DNA from 3 places in the Azonexus caeni genome. Region 1 is predicted to be linked to each of the others. Evidence: predicted binding sites of a transcription regulator. Region 1 holds the regulator's gene; each other region holds the start of a gene.
The links. Region 1 encodes HrcA, which represses chaperone genes, less so after heat shock. Its sites were predicted from a motif close to TNTTAGCACTCNNNGNCNNNGAGTGCTAANA; they were not measured.
Positions count from the first base shown of each region.

Region 2: ACLIIZ_RS15030 (co-chaperone GroES) is a predicted target of HrcA. The motif match lies at 4,821-4,851, and genes of this name have one in related genera.
Region 3: rpoH (RNA polymerase sigma factor RpoH) is a predicted target of HrcA. The motif match lies at 4,013-4,043, and genes of this name have one in related genera.

Region 1 covers NZ_JBKJAD010000009.1:57,084-64,174, forward strand. Annotated here, with positions in the region: gene hemH (ferrochelatase) at 1-1,081, opposite strand, end outside; gene hrcA (heat-inducible transcriptional repressor HrcA) at 1,081-2,109, opposite strand; gene ACLIIZ_RS10870 (NAD kinase) at 2,158-3,075, shown strand; gene recN (DNA repair protein RecN) at 3,075-4,745, shown strand; gene fur (ferric iron uptake transcriptional regulator) at 4,751-5,203, opposite strand; gene ACLIIZ_RS10885 (outer membrane protein assembly factor BamE) at 5,254-5,781, shown strand; gene dapB (4-hydroxy-tetrahydrodipicolinate reductase) at 5,786-6,592, shown strand; gene ACLIIZ_RS10895 (response regulator) at 6,598-7,091, shown strand, end outside.
Region 2 covers NZ_JBKJAD010000017.1:25,596-32,686, reverse strand. Annotated here, with positions in the region: gene cydC (thiol reductant ABC exporter subunit CydC) at 1-860, opposite strand, end outside; gene cydD (thiol reductant ABC exporter subunit CydD) at 857-2,611, opposite strand; gene groL (chaperonin GroEL) at 2,752-4,401, opposite strand; gene ACLIIZ_RS15030 (co-chaperone GroES) at 4,448-4,738, opposite strand; gene ACLIIZ_RS15025 (porin) at 5,249-6,337, opposite strand; gene rtcA (RNA 3'-terminal phosphate cyclase) at 6,906-7,091, opposite strand, start outside.
Region 3 covers NZ_JBKJAD010000001.1:539,619-546,709, forward strand. Annotated here, with positions in the region: gene ACLIIZ_RS02460 (retention module-containing protein) at 1-2,932, opposite strand, end outside; gene rpoH (RNA polymerase sigma factor RpoH) at 3,123-3,980, opposite strand; gene gluQRS (tRNA glutamyl-Q(34) synthetase GluQRS) at 4,087-5,013, shown strand; gene clsB (cardiolipin synthase ClsB) at 4,988-6,190, opposite strand; gene ACLIIZ_RS02480 (endonuclease/exonuclease/phosphatase family protein) at 6,180-6,935, opposite strand; gene nadA (quinolinate synthase NadA) at 6,946-7,091, opposite strand, start outside.

The DNA of each region.
Region 1 (7,091 bases):
GGGCTTCGCTGGCTTCGGTGGCAAGGCTGGCGGCATCGGGTTCGCCGCGCGTGTCCCAGCCGGCCAGGTGGCGCTCGGTGATGTCGGCGAGCGCGGCGATCCAGTCCGGGGCGTCGTTGAGTGCCGGGATGTAGTGATATTCCTTGCCGCCAGCCTTGAGGAAGTCGTCGCGGCCTTCCTGGGCGATTTCTTCCAGCGTTTCCAGGCAGTCGGCGGAGAAGCCCGGGCAGATCACGTCGACCCGGCGCACGCCCGCCTTGCCCCAGGCTTCCAGGGTCGGCGCGGTGTACGGCTGCAGCCATTCGGCTTTGCCGAAACGCGACTGGAAGGTGATCAGGTATTGCTCGGCAGCGAGGCCGAGGCGTTCGGCGAGCAGGCGGCCGGTCTTGTGGCATTCGCAGAAGTAGGGGTCGCCGAGATCCAGCGAGCGTTTGGGCAGACCGTGGAAGCTGATCAGCAGGCGATCGCCGGTAGCGGGCCGGCCAACCTGCTGCCAATGTTTGCGCACCGAGGTTTCAAGCGCCGCCAGGTAGCCGGTGTCGTCGTGGTAGTGGCGCAGGAAGCGCATTTCCGGCTGGTTGCGGGTCTGCAGCAGCCAGCGGGCGGCCTCGTCGACGACGGTGGCGGTGGTGCTGGCGGCGTATTGCGGGTACATCGGGACGATCAGGATGCGTTCGTGGCCGGCGGCCTTCAGGCGGTCGAGCACGCTGCCGACGGAGGGCTGGCCGTAGCGCATCGCCCAGGCGACGCTGACGCGGTGGCCGCGTTCGCCGAGCAGGCCTTGGAGCAGCTTGGCCTGGCGTTCGGTGTACACGCGCAGCGGCGAACCGTCGCGGGTCCAGACGCTGGCGTATTTGGCGGCGGATTTCTTCGGCCGCGTGTTGAGGATGATGCCGTTGAGGATCGGCCACCAGACGAGGCGCGGGATTTCGACGACGCGCGGGTCGGCGAGGAACTGCCCGAGGTAGCGGCGCAGCGCTGGTGCCGTCGCGGCGTCGGGGGTGCCGAGATTGACCAGGACGACGGCGGTGCCGCGCGGGCTGCCGTGGCGGTACGGCGGTTCGGGCTGGAATCTGGGCATCAGTTTTCGTTCTTGTGGGAGAGCGCCGAGGAGAGCAGGCGGGCGGTGATGTCGACGATGGGGATGACGCGCTCGTAGGCCATCCGGGTCGGTCCGATGACGCCGAGCGAGCCGACGACCTGGCCGTCGACCGTGTAAGGCGCGGTGATGACGCTGCACTCGTCGAGGGTGGCGATGCCGGATTCGCCGCCGATGAAGATCTTGACGCCTTCGGCGCGGCTCGAAACGTCGAGCAGACGCATCAGGCTGGAGCGCTGCTCGAAGAGGTCGAACAGTTCGCGCAGGCGTTTCATGTTGGACGAAAGCTCTTCGACATCGAGGAGATTTTTCTCGCCGCTGATCACGTAGGGCTGGGCGCTTTCGCTGAGCGCCGCATCGCCGGCCTCGAGGGCCAGGTTCATGAGCGGCTTGATGTCGTCGCGCAGTTGCTGGATCTCTCCGGCCAGACGCTGGCGGATCTGCTCGAAGTCGAGGCCGGTGAAATTCTGGTTCAGGTAGTTGGCGGCGCTGGTCAGCTCGCTCGGCGAGTAGGCGCGCTCGCAATTGAGGATGCGGTTCTGCACGTCGCCGTCGGCGGTGACGATGATGAGCAGGATGCGCTTGTCCGACAGGCTGAGGAATTCGATCTGCCGGATGCGGTTGGCGGTGCGCCGGGGAGCGATGACGACGCCGGCGAAATGGGTAAGGCTGGAGAGCAGTTGCGAGGCGTTGGCGATGATCTGCTTCGACGGCAGCCCGTGCAGCGCATCTTCGATGGCGCCGCGCTGGTGCGCTTCGAGCGGTTGCACGGTGAGCAGGTTGTCGACGAACAGCCGGTAGCCGCGGGCGGTCGGGATGCGCCCGGCCGAGGTGTGCGGGCTGGCGACGAAACCGGCTTCTTCGAGGTCGGCCATGACGTTGCGGATCGTCGCCGGCGACAGTTCGAGCCCGGAGAATTTGGACAGGGCGCGCGAGCCGACCGGTTGCCCGTCGGCAATGTAGTGTTCGACCAGAGTCTTGAGCAGGGTGCGCGAGCGATCATCAAGCATGCCGCCGATTCTACCGAAAAGCGGCGGCGGCACGGCAAGGCGTTTTTTATGCAAGAATTCGCACCCATGAACCGCCTCCGTCATCCCCGCACGATCGCCCTGGTCGGCAAATACCATAGCCCGGAAATCGCCGAGTCCTTGCGCCGTCTGGCGGAGTATCTGCACGAGCGCGGCGTCTCGGTCTTCGTCGAACGCGAGACCGCCGAACACATCGGCAAGCGGGTCGACCTGGCGCGCTGGGTCACCTGTGGCTTCAACGACATCGGCGCCCATGCCGACGCCGCCATCGTCCTCGGCGGCGACGGCACCATGCTCAACGCGGCGCGCCGGCTGGCCCGCTACTGCGTGCCGCTGGTCGGCGTCAACCAGGGGCGGCTCGGCTTCATGACCGACATCGCCCGCGACGACATGCTCAGTTGCATGGACGACCTGCTCGATGGCCGATTCCAGCGCGAGAACCGGATGCTGCTGGCCGCCGAAGTGGTGCGCGACGGCAAGGAACTGGCAAGCAACGTGGCGCTCAACGACGTTGTCGTCGACAAGGGGGCGATCGGCCGGATGATCGAGTTCGAGCTGTTCATCGACGGCGAGTTCATCTACAACCTGCGCTCCGACGGCCTGATCGTGTCCACGCCGACCGGCTCGACCGCCTATTCGCTGTCTGCCGGCGGGCCGATCCTGCATCCGACGCTGACCGGCATTGCGCTGGTGCCGCTGTGTCCGCATGCGCTGACCAACCGGCCGGTGATCGTCAACGACAACGCCGACATCGAGCTGCGTGTCGTCCGCGCCGACGAGCCGCGCGTGCACTTCGATGGCCAGCTAACCCTCGACCTGCAACCGGGCGACAGCGTCCGCCTGTACCGTTCCGAGCACACCATCTGCTTCCTGCACCCGCCCGGCTACAGCTATTTCGCGATGTTGCGCCAGAAGCTGCAGTGGAGCGAAAGGCCTAAGGGAAGCTGATGCTGCGCCACCTGACCCTGCGCGATTTCGTCATCGTCGACCGGCTGGAGCTGGAGTTCGCCGCCGGTTTTGGCGCGCTGACCGGCGAAACCGGTGCTGGCAAGTCGATCCTGATCGACGCCCTGGCGCTGGCGCTCGGCGAGCGCGGCGACGCCGGCGTCGTACGCGCCGGTTGCGACAAGGCGGAGATCGCCGCCACTTTCGACATCGCCGGCCTGCCTGTGGTGACTGCCTGGCTCGACGAGAACGGCCTGGACGCCAGCGAAGACCTGTTGCTGCGCCGCGTGGTCGACGCCAACGGCCGTTCGCGCGCCTGGATCAACGGCTCGCCGGCCACCGTCCAGCAGTTGCGCGAAGTCGGCGAATGGCTGGTCGACATCCACGGCCAGCACGCCCATCAGTCCTTGTTGCGGGCCGATGCCCAGCGTCAGTTGCTCGACAGTCACGGCGGCCTGCTCGACCTGGGGCGCGAAGTCGCTGCCGCCTGGAAAACCTGGCGCGATGCCGAACAGGCCTGGCAGGCGGCGAATGATGGCGTACAGGCGCTGCAGCGCGAACGCGAACAGCTCGAATGGCAGGTTGGCGAACTGGCGGCGCTGGCGTTTACCGCCGACGAGTGGGAGACGCTCGAAGGCGAGCATCGCCGCCTGGCCCATGCCGCCAGCCTGATCGAAGGCGCGCAGTTCGCGCTCGCCGTGCTGGCCGACGACGATGCCGCCTGCGAACGGCAGATCGACCAGGTGGCGACGCGGCTCGCCGACCTGGCCGCCTACGACCCGGCGCTGGCCGACGTCGCTGGCGTGCTGGCCTCGATGCAGGCCGAACTCGCCGATGCGGTGTCAACGCTGCGCCGCTACGCCGACCGCGTCGATCTCGATCCCGGGCGCCTGGCGGATGTCGAGAAGCGGATCGAGGCGATTCTCGCCCAGGTCCGTCGCCACCGCGTTTCGCCGCCGGAATTGCCGGCCCTGCTCGCCGGTTGGCAGCAGCGGCTGGCCGAACTGGCCGCCGCTGCCGACGTCGACGCGCTACGCGCGGCGAGCGATGCGGCGCAGGCCGCCTACCGGACGCTGGCACAGCGTCTGTCGGCCGGGCGACAGCAGGTTGCCGCCGACATGGGCGAACGGGTGAGCGAGATCATGCGCCGCCTGGCGCTGTCCTCGGGGCGTTTCGAAATTGCCTTGCCGGCGCTCGACAATCCCGCGGTCTACGGTCTCGAACAGGTCGAGTTCCGCATCGGCGGTCTCGCCGGCAACGACGCCAGGCCGTTGGCCAAGGTGGCTTCCGGTGGTGAACTGTCGCGCATCAGCCTGGCCATCCAGGTACTGACCTCGCGCTCGGCCAGCGTGCCGACGCTGATTTTCGACGAGGTCGATGTCGGCATCGGCGGTGGTGTCGCCGAGATCGTCGGCCGTTTGCTGCGCGAACTGGGGGGCGAGCGCCAGGTACTATGCGTCACCCACCTCGCCCAGGTCGCCGCGCAGGCCGACTGGCAATGGCAGGTCAGCAAGACGACGCGCGACGGCGTCACGCGCTCGGCGATTCAGCCGCTCGACGACGCCGGCCGCGTCGGCGAAATCGCTCGCATGCTGGGCGGCGTCGAAGTGACCGGAATCACGCTGGAGCACGCCCGCGAAATGCTGCGTGCCGGCGCCGAGCAGGCGCGCTGACGCAGCTATTCGCTGGCGTCGGATTCGTCCGCTTGCTGCCCGGGATTGGCCTGGTGGTGGCTGCAGACGCCGTAGATGTAGAGTGCGTGGTCCTGGATCTTGAAGCCGCGCTCTTCGGCAATCAGTTTCTGCCGGCGTTCGATTTCAGGATCGTAGAACTCTTCGACCCGGCCGCATTCGACACAGACCAGGTGGTCGTGGTGCTTGCCGTGGTTGATTTCGAAGACCGCCTTGCCGGCTTCGAAAAAATGGCGCTCAAGCAGGCCGGCCTGTTCGAACTGGGTCAGCACCCGGTAAACCGTCGCCAGACCGATGTCCATGTTTTCCGCGATGAGCATGCGATAGACATCTTCCGCCGTCATGTGCCGCATCGTACCCTTTTCGAACAACTCAAGAATCTTGAGGCGCGGGAAAGTGGCTTTCAGGCCGATGCTTTTGAGGCTCTGCGGGTCACTCATCGTGTTGGGTTCCTGATGTTACGCGGGGCTGGGCAAGGAGGATTTCGGGTATGATATACCGCTTCAACGCCGTTACGAAATTTCCGGAAGCCCGCATGCGCTGTTACCGTCCCCTGCTTCTTGCCTTGGCCTGCACGCTGCCTGCGGCGTGTTCCTACAAGCCGAGTTTCATCAACGAATACAAGATCGACGTCCAGCAGGGCAACGTGCTGACCCAGGACATGGTCGCCCAACTCAAACCCGGGCAGACCCGCGAACAGGTTCGTTTCATCCTCGGCAGCCCGCTGATCACCGATATCTTTCATCAGCAGCGCTGGGATTATGTATACCGCTTTCGTGAAGGCAGCACGGGGGCTGTGCAGGCTCGTAAATTTTCCGTCTTCTTTGACGCCGATGGACGCCTGGAGCGGGTAAACGGCGATGTCGAGGTGGCGACGGTGGCTGAATTGACGGCGCCGGTGGAACGGATGCGGGTGGTGGATCTGGGGACGATTTCCCCAGAAGCTGCGGCCGAGGAGGCCCCGTCACCCGAAGAGCCGGGATTCTTCCGGCGCATGATCAAGAAGATCGGATTCTAAAATCATGAACAAGGCAAGAATCGGCATCGTTGGTGCCGGCGGTCGCATGGGCCGCATGTTGATCGAGGCGGTGCTCAAGGATGCGGGGGCTGTGCTCGGCGCCGCTTTCGATGTTCCGGGAAGTCCGGCAATCGGCAGCAATGCCGGGGTCCTGGTTGGCCTGCCGAGCGACGTCGTGGTCAGCGATGATATTGCCGGCGGTCTGGCGCAGGTCGATTGCCTGATCGACTTCACGCGCCCGGAAGGCACGCTGGCGCACCTTGAACTTTGTCGTCAGGCCGGCGTCGGCATGGTCATCGGCACCACCGGTTTCGATGCCGCCGGCAAGGCGGCGATTGCCGCCGCGGCGCGCGATGTGCCGGTGGTCTTCGCGGCCAACATGTCGGTCGGCGTCAACCTGGTGTTCAAGCTGCTCGATACCGCGGCACGCATTCTCAACGAAGGCTACGACGTCGAAATCTTCGAGGCGCATCACCGGATGAAGGTCGACGCTCCTTCCGGGACGGCGCTGCGCATGGGTGAAGTGGTGGCCTCGGCGCTCGGGCGTGATCTGGCGGATTGCGCGGTTTACGGCCGCGAGGGCGTGACCGGTGAACGCGATCCGTCGACCATCGGCTTCGCGACGGTGCGCGGCGGTGATATCGTCGGCGACCACACGGTGATGTTCTGCGCCCTCGGCGAGCGCGTCGAAATCTCGCACAAGGCGAGCAGTCGGGTGCCTTACGCGCAGGGCAGCCTGCGCGCGGCACGCTTCATTGCTGGCCGGAAAAACGGCTTGTTCGACATGCAGGACGTGCTCGGCTTGCGCTGACGACCATGAAATCCCGTTTGCTGCAGCGTCAGCTCGAAGAGTTGTTCGGCGGCGAAGGGGATGCCGGTTACCGGCAATGGCTGACAGCGGCGCGGCAGCAGGGGGCGTCGGCTTTGGCCGATGACGTCGAGCGTCTGCTGCAGCGGGTTGATGCTTCTTTCGGCGCCCTGACCGGTTTTGCCAAATGGAACAGCGTGCTGTCGGGCGATGCGCTGGCCGACTGGAATCTACGCAGCGGCACTATCGATTCCGGACGGCAGTGGAAGGAAATGCTGGGCTACGCCCAGGCCGATCTCGACGATTCGATCATCCAGTGGCAGCGCCTGCTGCATCCGGAAGATCAGCGCCTGCTGCAGTCGCGGATGGCGGCACATGTTCGCAACCGCGATCGCTGGTTCGAACTGGAATGCCGCTTGCGCGCCAAGAGTGGCGGCTGGCAATGGTTCATGGTGCGTGGCGCGGTGGCGGCCCGCGACGGCGATGGTGAGCCGGCGCGGAT
Region 2 (7,091 bases), on a different contig from region 1:
GCCCCGGAAGGCAACGCGGCAAGCACGCCGATCACCGCCCACAGCACGATGCCGATACTGAGCAGCAACAGGCCGCGCAAGGCGGCGCCCCGGCGTTGCTGGCGCAACTGCAGGGCGACCCGCGCCGCGTCCAGTTGCAGGACGCGCTGGCGCTGTGCCTGCCAGGCCGGCGCGTGCAGCGCGTAATCCTCGATACCGTCCACCGCGTCGAGCAGTTCCCGGCGCAGTTCGAACTGCGCGGCGACCAGCGCTGGCGACAGCTTGCCGCCGATCCGCCAGGCCAGCCACGGCACGGCAATCAGGGCGAAAGCGACGAAGGCGGACCACGGCGCCAGCAAGGCCGGCGCCTGCCAGGCGAAAACCGCGGCGAGCAGCAGCAGGCTGAGCCAGGCGGCGATGCTGGGCAGCAGCAGGCGCTGGTAGAGGTTGTCGAGGGCGTCGATGTCGCGGGTCAGGCGACTGAGCAGGTCGGCGCCGTGCAGGCTGCCGGTCTGCGCCGGCGACAGGCGGCACAGCGCCTGGTAGAGCCAGACGCGCATGGCGCCGATCAGGCGGAAGGTGGCCTCGTGCGTGCTGACCCGTTCCGCCCAGCGGCTGGCGGTCCGGCTCAGCGCGAAGAAGCGGACGCCGGCCGACGGGTAGAAGAAATTGAAGATGTGCGCCGCTTCCGGGCTCAGGCCGGCGATCGCGGTCGCCGTCAGGAAGCCGCCGGACAAGCCGAGCAGTCCGAGACTGGTGAGCAGGCTGGTCCAGGTGAGCAGCAGGCCGAGCGCCAGCCAGCCGCGGAAGGCCAGCATGCGACCGAGGAAAGGCCGGAGCACGGCGAGCGCTCCCGGCACGACGGTTTGATCGGGTTTCATGCGCAGGCTCCCGCCAGGAAGTCGTCGATTTCCTTGACCTTGCCCGGTTCGCCCTCGGCGACCAGACGCCCGCCATCGAGCAGGGCGACCCGCTCGACCAGTTGCAAGGCGGCGCTGCGATGGGTCAGCAGCAACAGCGTGCGCCCCTCGGCCAGGCGTTGCAGACCGGCCATCACCAGCCTCTCGGTCTCACTGTCGAGGCTGGCCGTCGGTTCATCGAGCAGCAGCAGGCGGGCCCGCCGCAGATGCACGCGGGCCAGCGCCAGGCGGCGCAACTGGCCGCCGGAGAGCAGTCGGCCGCCTTCGCCGAGGCGGGTCTGCCAGCCCTCGGGCAGGGTTGCGAACCACGGCAGCAGTTCGGCGAAGGCCAGCGCCTCGTGCATCGCCGCCTCGTCGGCGTCGTGCCGCGCCAGCCGCAGGTTGTCGGCGAGCGTCGCCGGCAGCAGGCGCGGGTGCTGGCTCATCCAGGCGATGCCTTCGCGCCAGGCCTGGGCGTCGAGCTCTTCGAGCGGCCGGCCGTCGATGCAGACAGTGCCGGGCGGCGCGCTCAATTCGCCGAGAATCAGCCGCAGCAGCGTCGTCTTGCCGGCGCCGCTATTGCCGACGATAGCCAGCGAGGCGCCGGCCGCCAGGTCGAGCGACAACTCGCGCAGCACCGGCACGCCGGGCTGATGTGCGAAGCTCAGACGCTGCAGACGGATTGCCGGCGCCTTGTCCGCCGGCTGCTGACTGCCGCCGCGGCATTGCGGCGAACTGGCAGCGAAGATCGGCTGCAACTGTTCGGCGGCGGCCAGCGCCTCGGCGCGCGCGTGGTAGTGCGTCCCCAGTTCGCGCAACGGCAGGTAGAACTCGGGCGCCAGCAGCAGGATGAAGAAGGAAAGCGCCAGGTCGGGCGGCGCCTCGTAGTAACCGAAATCGAGATGGCCGAGCAGCGAGAACCCCAGGTAGACAGCCAGCATGGCGATCGACACCGAGGCGAAGAATTCGAGCACGGTCGACGACAGGAAAGCCATGCGCAGCACGCTCATCGTGCGCACCCGGAACTCCTCGGCGACGGCGGCGACGCGCGGCGTCTGGGCGCGGTGCGCGTCGAGCAGGCGCAGGTTGCCCAGACCGCGCACCAAATCGAGAAAATGTCCGCTCATCCGGGTCAGCATCTGCAGTTGCCGGGTCTGGCGAGCCTGCGTGCCGAGGCCGACGAGGATCATGAACACCGGGATCAGCGGCGCCGTCAGCAGGAAGATCAGGCCGGCCGCCCAGTTCAGGGGAAAGACGACACTCAGGATGAGCAGCGGAATGAGGACGGCGATGAACATCTGCGGCCGGTAACGGGAGAAATAGCCGTCCAGCCCGTCGACCTGTTCGAGCAGCGTGGACACCAGGCCGCCGCCGGTCTGCCCGGCCACCCAGGCCGGGCCGAGCGCCTGTACCTGGTCGAGCAGGTCGCGGCGCAACGCCGCCCGGATCTTCGCCGCCGCGCGCGCCCCCGCCTCTTCCCGCGCCCAGCCGGCGAGCGCCCGCCAAGCGAACGCAAACGGCAGGCCGTACCAGTACGCCGCCAATTCGGCGAGCGACTTGCCATCCATCACCAGGCCGTGGATCAGCGTGGCCAGCAAGGCCGCCATGACGATGACGCCGCCCCCTTGCAGCACCCCGGCGAGGATCGCCAGTTCGCGCCAGGGCCGCCCCCTGACCGCCAGTCCGTTGAGCCAGACTTTCGCCGTGGCGTCGTTGCGTTGCTGTCCCTTCACTTCCCGCCGTCCTCTTGTCCCGGACTCGCCTGGCGGCGCGTCCGCATTGGTGGCGGCACCCCCTGACGGGAGCACCAAACAAAACACCCGGCCGCAGCCGGGTGTCTGTGCTTGCTTGAGCGATGCTCAGGCGGACATTATTACATGCCCATACCCATGCCGCCCATACCGCCCATGCCGCCCATGTCAGGCATGCCGCCGGCCGGCTTGTCTTCGGCCAGTTCAGCGATCATGCATTCGGTGGTGAGCATCAGGCCGGCCACGGAGGCGGCGTTCTGCAGAGCGGTGCGGGTGACCTTGGTCGGGTCCAGCACGCCCATTTCGACCATGTCGCCGTACTCGCCGGTGGCAGCGTTGTAACCGTAGTTACCCTTGCCGCGGACGACCTTGTCGACCACCACGGACGGCTCGTCGCCGGCGTTGGCAACGATTTCGCGCAGCGGGGCTTCGATCGCCTTGAGGATCAGCTTGATGCCGGCGTCCTGGTCGTGGTTTTCGCCCTTCAGGGTCTTGACCGCGGCACGGGCACGCAGCAGGGCAACGCCGCCGCCAGGAACGATGCCTTCTTCAACGGCGGCACGGGTGGCGTGCAGCGCGTCTTCGACACGGGCCTTCTTTTCCTTCATTTCGACTTCGGTGGCAGCACCGACCTTGATCACGGCAACGCCGCCGGCCAGCTTGGCGACGCGTTCCTGCAGCTTTTCACGGTCGTAGTCGGAGGTGGCTTCCTCGATCTGCACGCGGATTTGCTTGACGCGGGCTTCGATGGAAGCGGCATCGCCGGCGCCGTCGATGATGGTGGTGTTTTCCTTGGCGATCTCGACGCGCTTGGCTTGACCCAGATCCTTCAGGGTGGCCTTTTCCAGGGACAGACCGGTCTCTTCGGAGATGACGGTGCCGCCGGTCAGGATGGCGATGTCTTCGAGCATGGCCTTGCGACGGTCGCCGAAGCCCGGGGCCTTGACGGCGACGGTCTTCAGGATGCCGCGGATGTTGTTCACGACCAGGGTGGCCAGCGCTTCGCCATCGACGTCTTCAGCGATGATCAGCAGCGGGCGCGAAGCCTTGGCGACTTGTTCCAGCACCGGCAGCAGGTCACGGATGTTGGAGATCTTCTTGTCGAAGAGCAGGACGAACGGGTTGTCGAGCAGGGCGATCTGCTTGTCCTGGTTATTGATGAAGTAGGGCGACAGGTAGCCGCGGTCGAACTGCATGCCTTCGACGACGTCGAGTTCGTTGGCCAGGGACTTGCCGTCTTCAACGGTGATGACGCCTTCCTTGCCGACCTTTTCCATGGCGTTGGCGATGATTTCGCCGATGTCGGAATCGGAGTTGGCGGAGATCGAACCGACCTGGGCGATTTCCTTGGTCGTCGTGCACGGCTTGGAAATCTGCTTCAGTTCTTCGATGGTGGCGGCGACGGCCTTGTCGATGCCGCGCTTCAGATCCATCGGGTTCATGCCGGCGGCCACGTACTTCATGCCTTCGCGGACGATGGCCTGGGCCAGCACGGTGGCGGTGGTGGTGCCGTCACCGGCGATGTCGGAGGTCTTGGAAGCGACTTCCTTGACCATCTGGGCGCCCATGTTGGCGAACTTGTCCTTCAGTTCGACTTCCTTGGCGACGGAAACGCCGTCCTTGGTGACCGTCGGGCCGCCGAAGGAACGTTCCAGAACCACGTTGCGGCCCTTCGGACCGAGGGTCACCTTGACCGCGTCGGCCAGGATGTTGATGCCTTCGACCATGCGGGCGCGGGCGGAATCACCGAATTTGACTTCTTTGGCTGCCATTTATCTAGCTCCTGAAAATTGTTCTGTGGAAAGGGTCGGACGCAGATTACTTCTGCAGCACGCCCATGATGTCTTCTTCGCGCATGACCAGGACTTCCTGACCATCGACCTTGACCGCCTGACCGGCGTACTTGCCGAACAGCACGCGGTCGCCGACCTTGACGTCGGGAACGAGGTACTTGCCAGCGTCGTCGCGCTTGCCCGGACCGACAGCCAGCACTTCGCCCTGATCCGGCTTTTCACCGGCGGAATCGGGGATGACGATGCCGGAAGCAGTGGTGCGCTCGGCTTCGACGCGCTTGACGATCACGCGGTCATGCAGGGGACGGATGTTCATAGATATCACTCCAGAAATGTTGTTCTTCGAACGAAAAATTGGCCGGCCGCAGCAAAGCGGAGCCGGGACCGGGGCGTGCGGGCATTAGCACTCACCGCCGGCGAGTGCTAATAATAGGGACGCCCTGCCGGCATTTCAAGAGCCCGGCGGATTTTTTGTGCAAGCGCCCGACCACCACAGTCTTTCCATCGAAATTCCGTTGCCGAAGATGCCCCGCGGACGGGCACCTCAAATTTGTGCCCACAAAGGGATTTATGGACACAAATTCAAATACAGCCATTGCCTCGAAGCGGCGAACCCCTTACCGGCATCACCCGCTGGCGCCGAAGCGGGCGATTGTTGAAGAAACGCGGCAGCCCGCCGCCTCGATTGCACAGATTGCCCGCAAACACAGCGTCAAGGCCAAGCAGGTGTTTTGTGGCGCAAGACCTAGCGTGAGGGGCTACTGCCCAAGAAAAACGGCCACTCCGAAGAGTGACCGTTTCTGCTTTCCAGACCAGTTGGGCTGGATTAGAAGGAGTGGCTAACGCCCAGATTCAACCCAGAGGTGTAGTCGTTGTTGGCGGGGTTCTCGACCGAGTACCAGCCATCAGCAGCATCGTTGGTCTTGATCTTGGCGTAGACAGCGTACAGATTGGTGCGCTTCGACAGCGCGTGAGTGTAACCAACGGCCCACTTGGAAGCCTTTTCGTCAGACCAGCCACCACCATAATCGGTCGTCTGGCGCGAGTAGGAAACCAGGGCAGCGCCAGCAGAGCCGACCGGCACGCTCGCACCGAGCATCCACTGCTTGGTCTTGCTGTCAACCACGCCATCTTCAGTGCTCTTTAGCTGACCATAGAGAGCAGACAACTTGACCATACCGAAATCGTAGGTCGCGCCCAGATCCCAGACCTTGTCCTTATAGTCACGAACGCCACCAGAGAGAGGAGCTTCACTCTTGACTTGATGGTAGTTCAGGCCAACGAACAGCGGGCCGTTCGAGTAGTTCGGGTTGATCGCCCAAACCTTAACGTCATTGCCCAGGGCCGCCTTGAGCGGTGATTCTTCATCGCCGATACCGTTAGCGGTGTAGCCGGCGATCACGTTGAAGCCGCTGAAGCTCGGCGAAACGTAGGCAAGCAGGTTATCCAGACGGATCGTGCCCGGAGCCGCCCAGGCGCCCATCAAGTAGACACCCTTGCCGAAGGTAACGTCACCAACGGTACCGGCACCGAACGGATCAACCTTGGAGACCAGTTCGTATTGCGGCGTGTATTGACGGCCGGCGGCAACGGTACCGTAGGCGTTGGACAGTGCCAGGAAGGATTGACGGGAAGGACCGGCCAGGCCAGCACCGGTATCAACACCGATGTCGTATTCCAGAACGAAGGAAGCCTTCAGACCGTTACCCAGGTCTTCCGTACCGCGGAAGCCGATACGCGAACCGTTTTGCAGACCGCTGTCAAGAGCGTTACGGCTCTTGAACGTGCCGGTGTCGGAGCTGGAGGAGCGGTTGTAACCGACGTCAACAACACCGTAGATCTGAACGTTGGACTGCGCGAAAGCGGCGGTGGAAGCCAGACCGGCGACGGCCAGGGCGATAATCTTCCTTTGCATCGAAAAATCTCCTTAGTGGTAAGTTTTTGGCCGCTCCCTTGCGGTAACGGCCCAGCTTGGATCGACAAGTTGGGAAGTATTGTCCTAGCGAACTTTCCGACTGGCAAGGCTTAGCCTGGACAGTTTCTATCCATATGGATATACCTGTTGCATCGATGCAATACACCACACCCGATGGAAACAACGTGGCTTACAGGGCTTTGTTGCACAAACCGGGACACATGTTGTGCCTGGTTCAGGGTTTGCAACCGACATCGCGAGCAATGTCGAATCCCGCAGCGAAGCAATACAGAACGAAGAGCTTGGCGGCCTATAACGCGAGGCTGAAACCCTGCCCAAAGCTCATTTTTAGCTCAGCATGATTCTACTATCCTGGATTTATCTGCCAATGAAGATCCATCTGCAAAAACTATCAAATTGGATTAACAAAAATGCCGCATGCATCCAACTCACAGACCCCATCCAGCGCCAACCAGACTGGAAAGATCACCGTTCCCGTTGACGCCGCGCATGGCACTCTTCCCGTCTCGCCTCCGCAGCCGGCATGACGACAACTCGCGGGCTTGCGCTAAGACAGCAGGCTGACCCGCGCGAACTGGCCGCTTTCCTCGAAAGCAAAGCGCACGGCAAGAAAGGACTCGATCACCCGGCAATTGGTCCGCAGGTGAGAAGAGAGCACCGGCGTCGTGAAACACCCCTGGCCCGCCAGGGCCATCGGCAGCAGCAACTGGTCGGCCAGATATTCACCGACTGT
Region 3 (7,091 bases), on a different contig from region 1:
TGAGGGTGGCGCCGTCGGCGGGCAGCGGGAAGTCGGTGTCGACGTAGCCGTTGGCCTTGTCGGCGGCGGTGACGGTGACTTCGCGGGTGGTGGTGCCGTCGGAGGCCTTGACGATATCGCCGACATTGACCAGGTCCTTGGCGAAGCCGATGCGGACGTCGGCGTTGCCGGTGGCTTCGCTGCGGTTGATGTAGCCGTCGCCGTTGGCGTCTTCGACGATGAGCACGGCGGGCGGCTGCAGGTTGTTGGGGATGCCGGTGTCGATGACCAGGTCGACGCTGGTGCTGCTCGTGTTGCCGGCGATGTCGGTGGCGGTGACCTTGATCGGGGCGGGGCCGTCGGCGAGCGGTTGGAGCGGGGTGACCGACCAGGTACCGCCCGGCGTGACGGTGGTTTTCAGGATTTCGCCGGTGCCGGGCAGGGTGACGACGATGCTGGCGCCGGGTTCGCCGGTGCCGCTGATGGTCGGGGTGTTGTCGTTGGTGATGTTGTCGCCCTTGGTGCCGCTGTCCGATGCCGGATCAAGCTGGGCGGTGACGGCCGGCGGCGTGGTGTCGATGCGGGCGTCGTTGCTGCCGATGCTGCCGAGGTTGTTGGCGACGTCGCGGATCTGCGCGGTGACGGTAAGGGTGGCGCCTTCACCGGGGTTGGCGATGCCGGGCAGGCTGACGCTGTGATTGGCGATGTCGGCGGCGGTGAGGAGGATTTCCGCTTGGACGACGCCATTTACCGTGGTGAGCAAGGTGTCGCCGGCAGCGGCGGTGCTCGGCAGACCGACGCTGACGTCGATGCTGCCCTGAAGTTCGGCGGCGTTGATCCAGCGGTCGCCGTTGGCGTCTTCGGTGATGGTGACGACCGGTGCGTCGGGCGCCGAGAGCTGGAGGCGGGCGCTGTCGCTGACCGGGCCGGCGGCGTTGCCGGCGGCATCGGCGATGCTGGCGGTGACGACGAAGTCGGTGTTGTTGGCGGTCGGCGTGAAGGCTAGGTCGACGTGGCCGGTGGCGATCTGGGCGGCGGTGAGGACGACGGTCTGGGCGGCGTTGCCGGAGGCACTGACGGTCAGCGTATCGCCGGCGGCGGCGCCGTTGGGCAGAGCGACGCGGACGTCGATGTCGTTATCCTTGAGTTCGTTGAGATTGATGAACTTGTCGTCGTTCTCGTCTTCGAGGAGGGAGACCTCAAGGCCGCTGAATTGCGTGGTATCGATGACCAGCGGCAGGGTCGTGCTGGTCGGGTTGCCCGCCGCATCGGTCGCCGTGATCTGGATCGGGATCGTGCCGTCGGGCAGCGGCTGGGTCGGCGTGATCTGCCAGTTGCCCTTGTCGTCGGCAGAGGTGGTCAGTGTTTCGCCGGTGATCGGCACGGTGACGGTGACCGTGGCGCCCGGGTCGGTGACACCGCTGATGGTCGGGGTGTTGTCGTTGGTCAGGTTGTCGCCCTTGGTGCCACTGTCGGAGGCAGGGTCGAGCTGGGCGGTCAGTTTGGGTGCTTCGGCGTCGATCAGCACGGTCTTGCTGGCGATCGCCGACTTGTTGCCGGCGGCGTCGGTGACCTGGGCGGTCACTTCCAGCGTGCTGCCCTTGACCGACGGCGGCGTCAGTTCGACGGTGACTTTGTGGGCGTCGATCTGCGCCTGATTCAGAGTGATGGTTTGGGTGGCGTTACCGCTGGCAGTGACGGTGACGAGGTCGCCGGCCACCGCGTCCACCGGCAGGAGAATATCAACGCCGACACTGCCGTTGAGTTCGGCGGCGGTGATGGTGCCGTCCTGATTGCTGTCTTCGGTGACCTTGATCTGGACGTCGAGCAGCGCGCTGAGGTCGACCTTGGCCAAATCGGTGGCGGCCGGAGACTGGTTGCCGGCGATGTCGAAAATCTGGGCGCTGACATTGAGCAGGGTGCCGTCGGCCGGCAGCGGGAAGCTGGTGCTGACGTAGCCCTTGCTCAGGTCGGCGGCGCTGACGACGATCTCCTTGGTGGTGGTGCCGTCGCTGATGCGGACGGTGTCGCCGGCGGCGACCTTGGTGACGTCGAAGGAAACGCGGATGTCGGCTTCGCCGTTGGCCTCGGCGCGATTGATGAAACCGTCGTTGTTGGCATCTTCGACGATGTTGACGGTCGGGGCCGGGATCGGCGTTGCGTCCACGGTGAGTTCGACGTTGGTCGTCGTTTCGTTGCCGGCTTCATCGCTGGCCACGACGACGATCTTGTGCGGACCGTCGCTCAGCGGCTGGGTCGGGGTCACGCTCCAGGTGCCGTCGGGGGCAGTGACGGTGGTCAGGACTTCGCCGGTCTCGGGGAAAGTTACGGTCAGCGTGGCGTTGGGTTCGCTGGTGCCGGTGATGGTCGGCGTGTTGTCATTGGTGATGGCGTCGCCGATGATTCCGGTGTCGGAGCCGGCGTCGAGTTCGGCGGTGACCGGCGGCGGCGTGGTGTCGAAGATGCCGGGCTGTTCGCGTTCGAGATCGGGCGAGTTGAGCGCGTTGGCGTCGATGCGGTAGCTATTGCCCTCGCCGACGGCTTCGCTGATGCGCTGGAATTCGACGAAGGAGTGGCCTTCGCTGGAATCGCCGGCATTGCCGGCGGCGGTTCCGCCTTCCTCGTCGATCACGTCGTCCAGATTGCCGCCTGCCTTGACCAGCTTGGCCAGTTTGCCGAGCGCGGCCGGCTTGGTGAACACGGCACTGTTGCCGGCATCGGGCGGGGTATGGATGGCTGCCACTTCGGCATCGACGCTGACCGATTCGCCGGGGCCGACCGAGACGTTGCGGCCGTCGGCCAGTTTGAGCATGGCCTGTCCGTCATGCCCGGCAATGATCGTTTCGCCTTCGAAAATGGAGTCGCCGCTCTTCAGGCGGCGGACGCCGCCATTGGCGGCACGGGCGACAACTTCACCGGAAACGGCGGAAATCCTGGCGATGACGGCAGACATGGCATTGCTCCACTGAATATGAATAGGCCGCGATCATATTCCGTTGGCAATTATGCCGGTATCGTACGATGGTGCTACGCCATTGGTATTAATTGCTCCGCTTCAGATGCCCGGGGCGTCAGCGATGGCCCAGAAAAAAGCCCGCCCCGGGAGCCGGGGCGGGCCTGGATTCTGGCGCAGGGCGGCGCGGTCAGGCAGCGAGCAGTCCTCGCATCTTCTGCAAGGCTTTGGCTTCGATCTGGCGGATACGTTCCGCTGAGACGTCGAACTCGGCGGCCAGTTCATGCAGCGTTGCTGCTTCGTCGTCGGCCAGCCAACGGGCTTCGACGATGCGCCGGCTGCGCGGATCGAGGGCAGCCAGCGCCTGGTGCAGGCCCTCGTCCTGCAGACGGGCCCGGGCCTTGTGCTCGAGCATCCGGGTCGGTTCGTAACGACTGTCGGCCAGGTAGTCGATCGGCGCAAAGCTGTCCTCGCCGTCGTCCGGGTTGCCATCGAGCGCAAGATCGCGGCCGCTGAGGCGGGTTTCCATTTCGACCACTTCCTCGCGCTTGACGCCGAGGCGTTGCGCCACTTCCTCCGCCTGTCGACCGGAGAGCGTGTCGACGCCTTCGTAATCAGCCTTCATGCTGCGCAGGTTGAAGAACAGCTTGCGCTGGGCCTTGGTCGTGGCAACCTTGACCAGTCGCCAGTTCTTCAGGATGTATTCGTGAATCTCGGCCTTGATCCAGTGCATCGCGAAGGAGACCAGGCGAACGCCACGGCTGGGGTCGAAGCGCTTGACCGCCTTCATCAGGCCGATGTTGCCTTCCTGGATCAGGTCGGCATGCGGCAATCCGTAGCCGAGGTAGCCGCGGGCGATCGAGATCACCAGACGCAGGTGCGAGAGCACCAGTTGGCGTGCAGCATCGACGTCGCCGTCGTTGTGGAAGCGCTCGGCCAGCCGGGTTTCTTCCGCTTCGGACAGCATGGGGTAACGATTCGCCGCCTGGATGTAGGCGTCAATGTTGCCAACGGCCGAGGGTACGGGAAGCGCCAGGGCATGGGTCATAGCGTAGAATCCTCCTTGATCTGACAGAACTATTTTAGCACTCGCTGTCTGAGAGTGCTAAGTATGGAGCAAGTTTCCGGCGCGTGTGTAACAAAAATCAACTGCCATGTTCGTGACCGCCGCGGTGCCGTATCGCGGGCGCTTCGCACCGTCGCCGACCGGGCCGTTGCACTTCGGCTCGCTGGTCGCCGCCTTGGCGAGCTGTCTCGAGGCTCGCAGCCGGGGCGGCGAGTGGTTGCTGCGGATCGAGGACATTGATACTCCGCGCAACATTCCCGGTGCCGCCGACGCGATCCTGCGCACGCTGGACGCCTGCGGGTTTGCCTGGGACGGTCAGGTGCTTTACCAGAGCAGCCGCTTGTCGGCCTACGAGGCCGCACTGGACATGCTGCGCCGACGCGGACTCCTTTATCCCTGCGCCTGTTCGCGGAGCGACATCGCGGCGCGGGCCAGCCGGACCGCGATCGATGGCGGTCTGCTCTATCCCGGAAGCTGCCGCGACGGACTGGCTCCGGGGGTAGAGGTGCGGGCCTGGCGGCTGCGGGTTGACGATACGCCGCTCGGCTTCGAGGACCGCTTGCAAGGTGTCGTCGAGCAGCGTCTGGCCGAGCAGGTCGGCGATTTCGTCCTGCGTCGCGCCGACGGCATTCACGCCTATCAACTGGCGGTGGTCGTTGATGACGCCTGCCAGGGCATCACCGACATCGTGCGCGGTGCCGATCTGCTTGCCTCGACGCCGCGGCAATTATGGCTGCAGCAGTGCCTGGCTTATCCTCGACCGTCTTATGCCCATCTGCCGGTGGCGACCAACCCGGCCGGCGAGAAGTGGTCGAAGCAGACGCTGGCGCCGGCGCTGGTGGCCGGAAAGGCGGCAGCCGAGCTGGTGCGGGCTTTGCGTTTTCTCGGGCAGCCGGCGCCAGCCGAGCTGGCGGTCGCCAAAGTGGCCGAGGTTTGGGACTGGGCACTGGTCAACTGGTCATTCGCCACAATTCCCCGGGTGCCGGCGATCAGCGTTCCGGCGACTGCGGCTTGACCGGCTCGCCGCCCCGCCAGTGACGGTCGCCGTAACCGGCGATGCCGACCAGCAGGCGGACCAGGCCGTAGCTGAGCCAGCGCAGGAAACGCGAATGCCAGGGCTGGCCGGCGATGTCCTGCGCGCGTAGTTCGCGGCTGCCGGTATCGATCGCCTCGTACAGGCTGGCGCGCAGTTCTTCGGCGAAAGCGCGGTCGCGGGCGACGACATTGGCTTCCTTGGCGAGCAGCAGGCTGAAGGGGTCGATGTTGGAGGAGCCGACGGTGGCCCAGCGGCGGTCGATGACCGCAACCTTGGCGTGGAGGAAGCTCTTTTCGTATTCGAAGATGCGGATGCCGGCGGCCAGCGCGCTGGCGTACAGGGTCTGGGTGGCGTAGCGCAACAGCGGATGGTCGGTCTTGCCCTGGAGCAGGATGTCGATCCGTACGCCGCGCCGCGCCGCCGCGTAAAGGGCGCGGCCGAAACGGATGCCGGGCAGGAAATAGGCGTTGGCGATGAGGATTTCCTCTTGCGCCGCCTCGATCGCGTCGATGTAGGCGTTGAGGATGTCGTTGCGGTGGCGGATGTTGTCGCGGATCAGGAAGGCGGCGGTCTGCTCGCCGGCGGTCGTGCAGCAGGGCGGGAGCAGCGGCGCCAGGCGGAAGCGGCGGCGGAAATTGACCCAGGTGACGATTTCCCACATGCGCCGGACGGCATGGTGGATCGGCGCCAGTAGCGGACCTTCGACACGCACCGCGTAGTCGTAGCGCGGCCGCATCTCGGCTGGCGCATTGTCGTCGTCGACGATGTTGATGCCGCCGACGAAAGCGGTCGTGCCGTCGATCACCGCCAGTTTGCGGTGCAGGCGGCGCAGGCGATGCCGTTGCAAGCGGAAGCGGCGGATCTCCGGGCGGTAGAAGAGGGCGCGGACGCCGGCGGCGGCCAGTTGCGGCCGGAAGTCGTCGGCGAAATTGCGAGCGCCGAAACCGTCGACCAGCAGATTGACGACAACGCCGCGCCGTGCTGCTTCGCACAGCGCCGAGGCGACCTCGTGGCCGATCGGGTCGGCGGCGAAGATGTAGCTTTCCAGGTAGATTTCCCGCTGCGCGCCGGCGATCGCCGCGAGCAGCGCGGGAAAGTAGTCGCGCCCGGAATTGAGCAGCGTCAGGCGGTTGCCGGGCAGGAAGTCAGGACTCATGCCTCGTCAGTCGCGCCGACAGCGCCGCGTGGTCGGAGATTGCCGACCACGGCGGGCCAAAGTGCACGCTGGTTTCGCGCACGGCAAAGCCGCGCACGTAGATGCGGTCGAGCCGGAACATCGGCATGGCGGCGGGAAAGCTGCGTACCGGGCGGCCGCCGACTTCCTGCGAAAAAACCTCCTGCAGCTTGAGGCGGGCGGCCAGTTGCTGGCAGGCGCGGCTGCGCCAGTCGTTGAAATCGCCGGCAACGATCAGCGGCGCGCCTGGGTCGTCGAGACGATCCAGGTAATCGGCCAGGGCGTCCATCTGGCGGCGGCGCGAATGGCCGAACAGCGAAAGATGGACGCACACGCAATGCGCTGGCGGGCCGTCCGGCAGTTCGATCCGGCAATGCAGCAGGCCGCGTTTCTCGAAGTGCAGGTGAGTGACGTCCTGATTGTGCGCGTGGATGATCGGGAAGCGCGAGAGGATCGCGTTGCCGTGGTGGCCGTGGTCGTAGATCATGTTGCGGCCGTAGGCCGCCTGCCAGATGTCTTCGGCGAGGAATTCGTGTTGCGGCGAATCCGGCCAGTCGGCATGGCGCTCGGCGTGGCCGAGGTGCAGCCCTTGCACTTCCTGCAGGAAAACCAGGTCGGGGTTGAGGTGACGCAGGCGCTCGCGCAGTTCGTGCACCATCATCCGCCGGTTGAACTGCGAGAACCCCTTGTGGATGTTGTAGGTGACGACGTGCAGGGCCTGCGGCATGGGCGTCCGGTCAGGAAATGGCGAGCATGCGGTCGAGCGCGAGGCGGGCGAACTCGACCTCGTGTTCCGGTACCTTGATCTGGTTGACCACTTTGCCGTCGACCAGATTTTCCAGCGTCCAGGCCAGGTGCTGCGGGTCGATGCGCTGCATCGTCG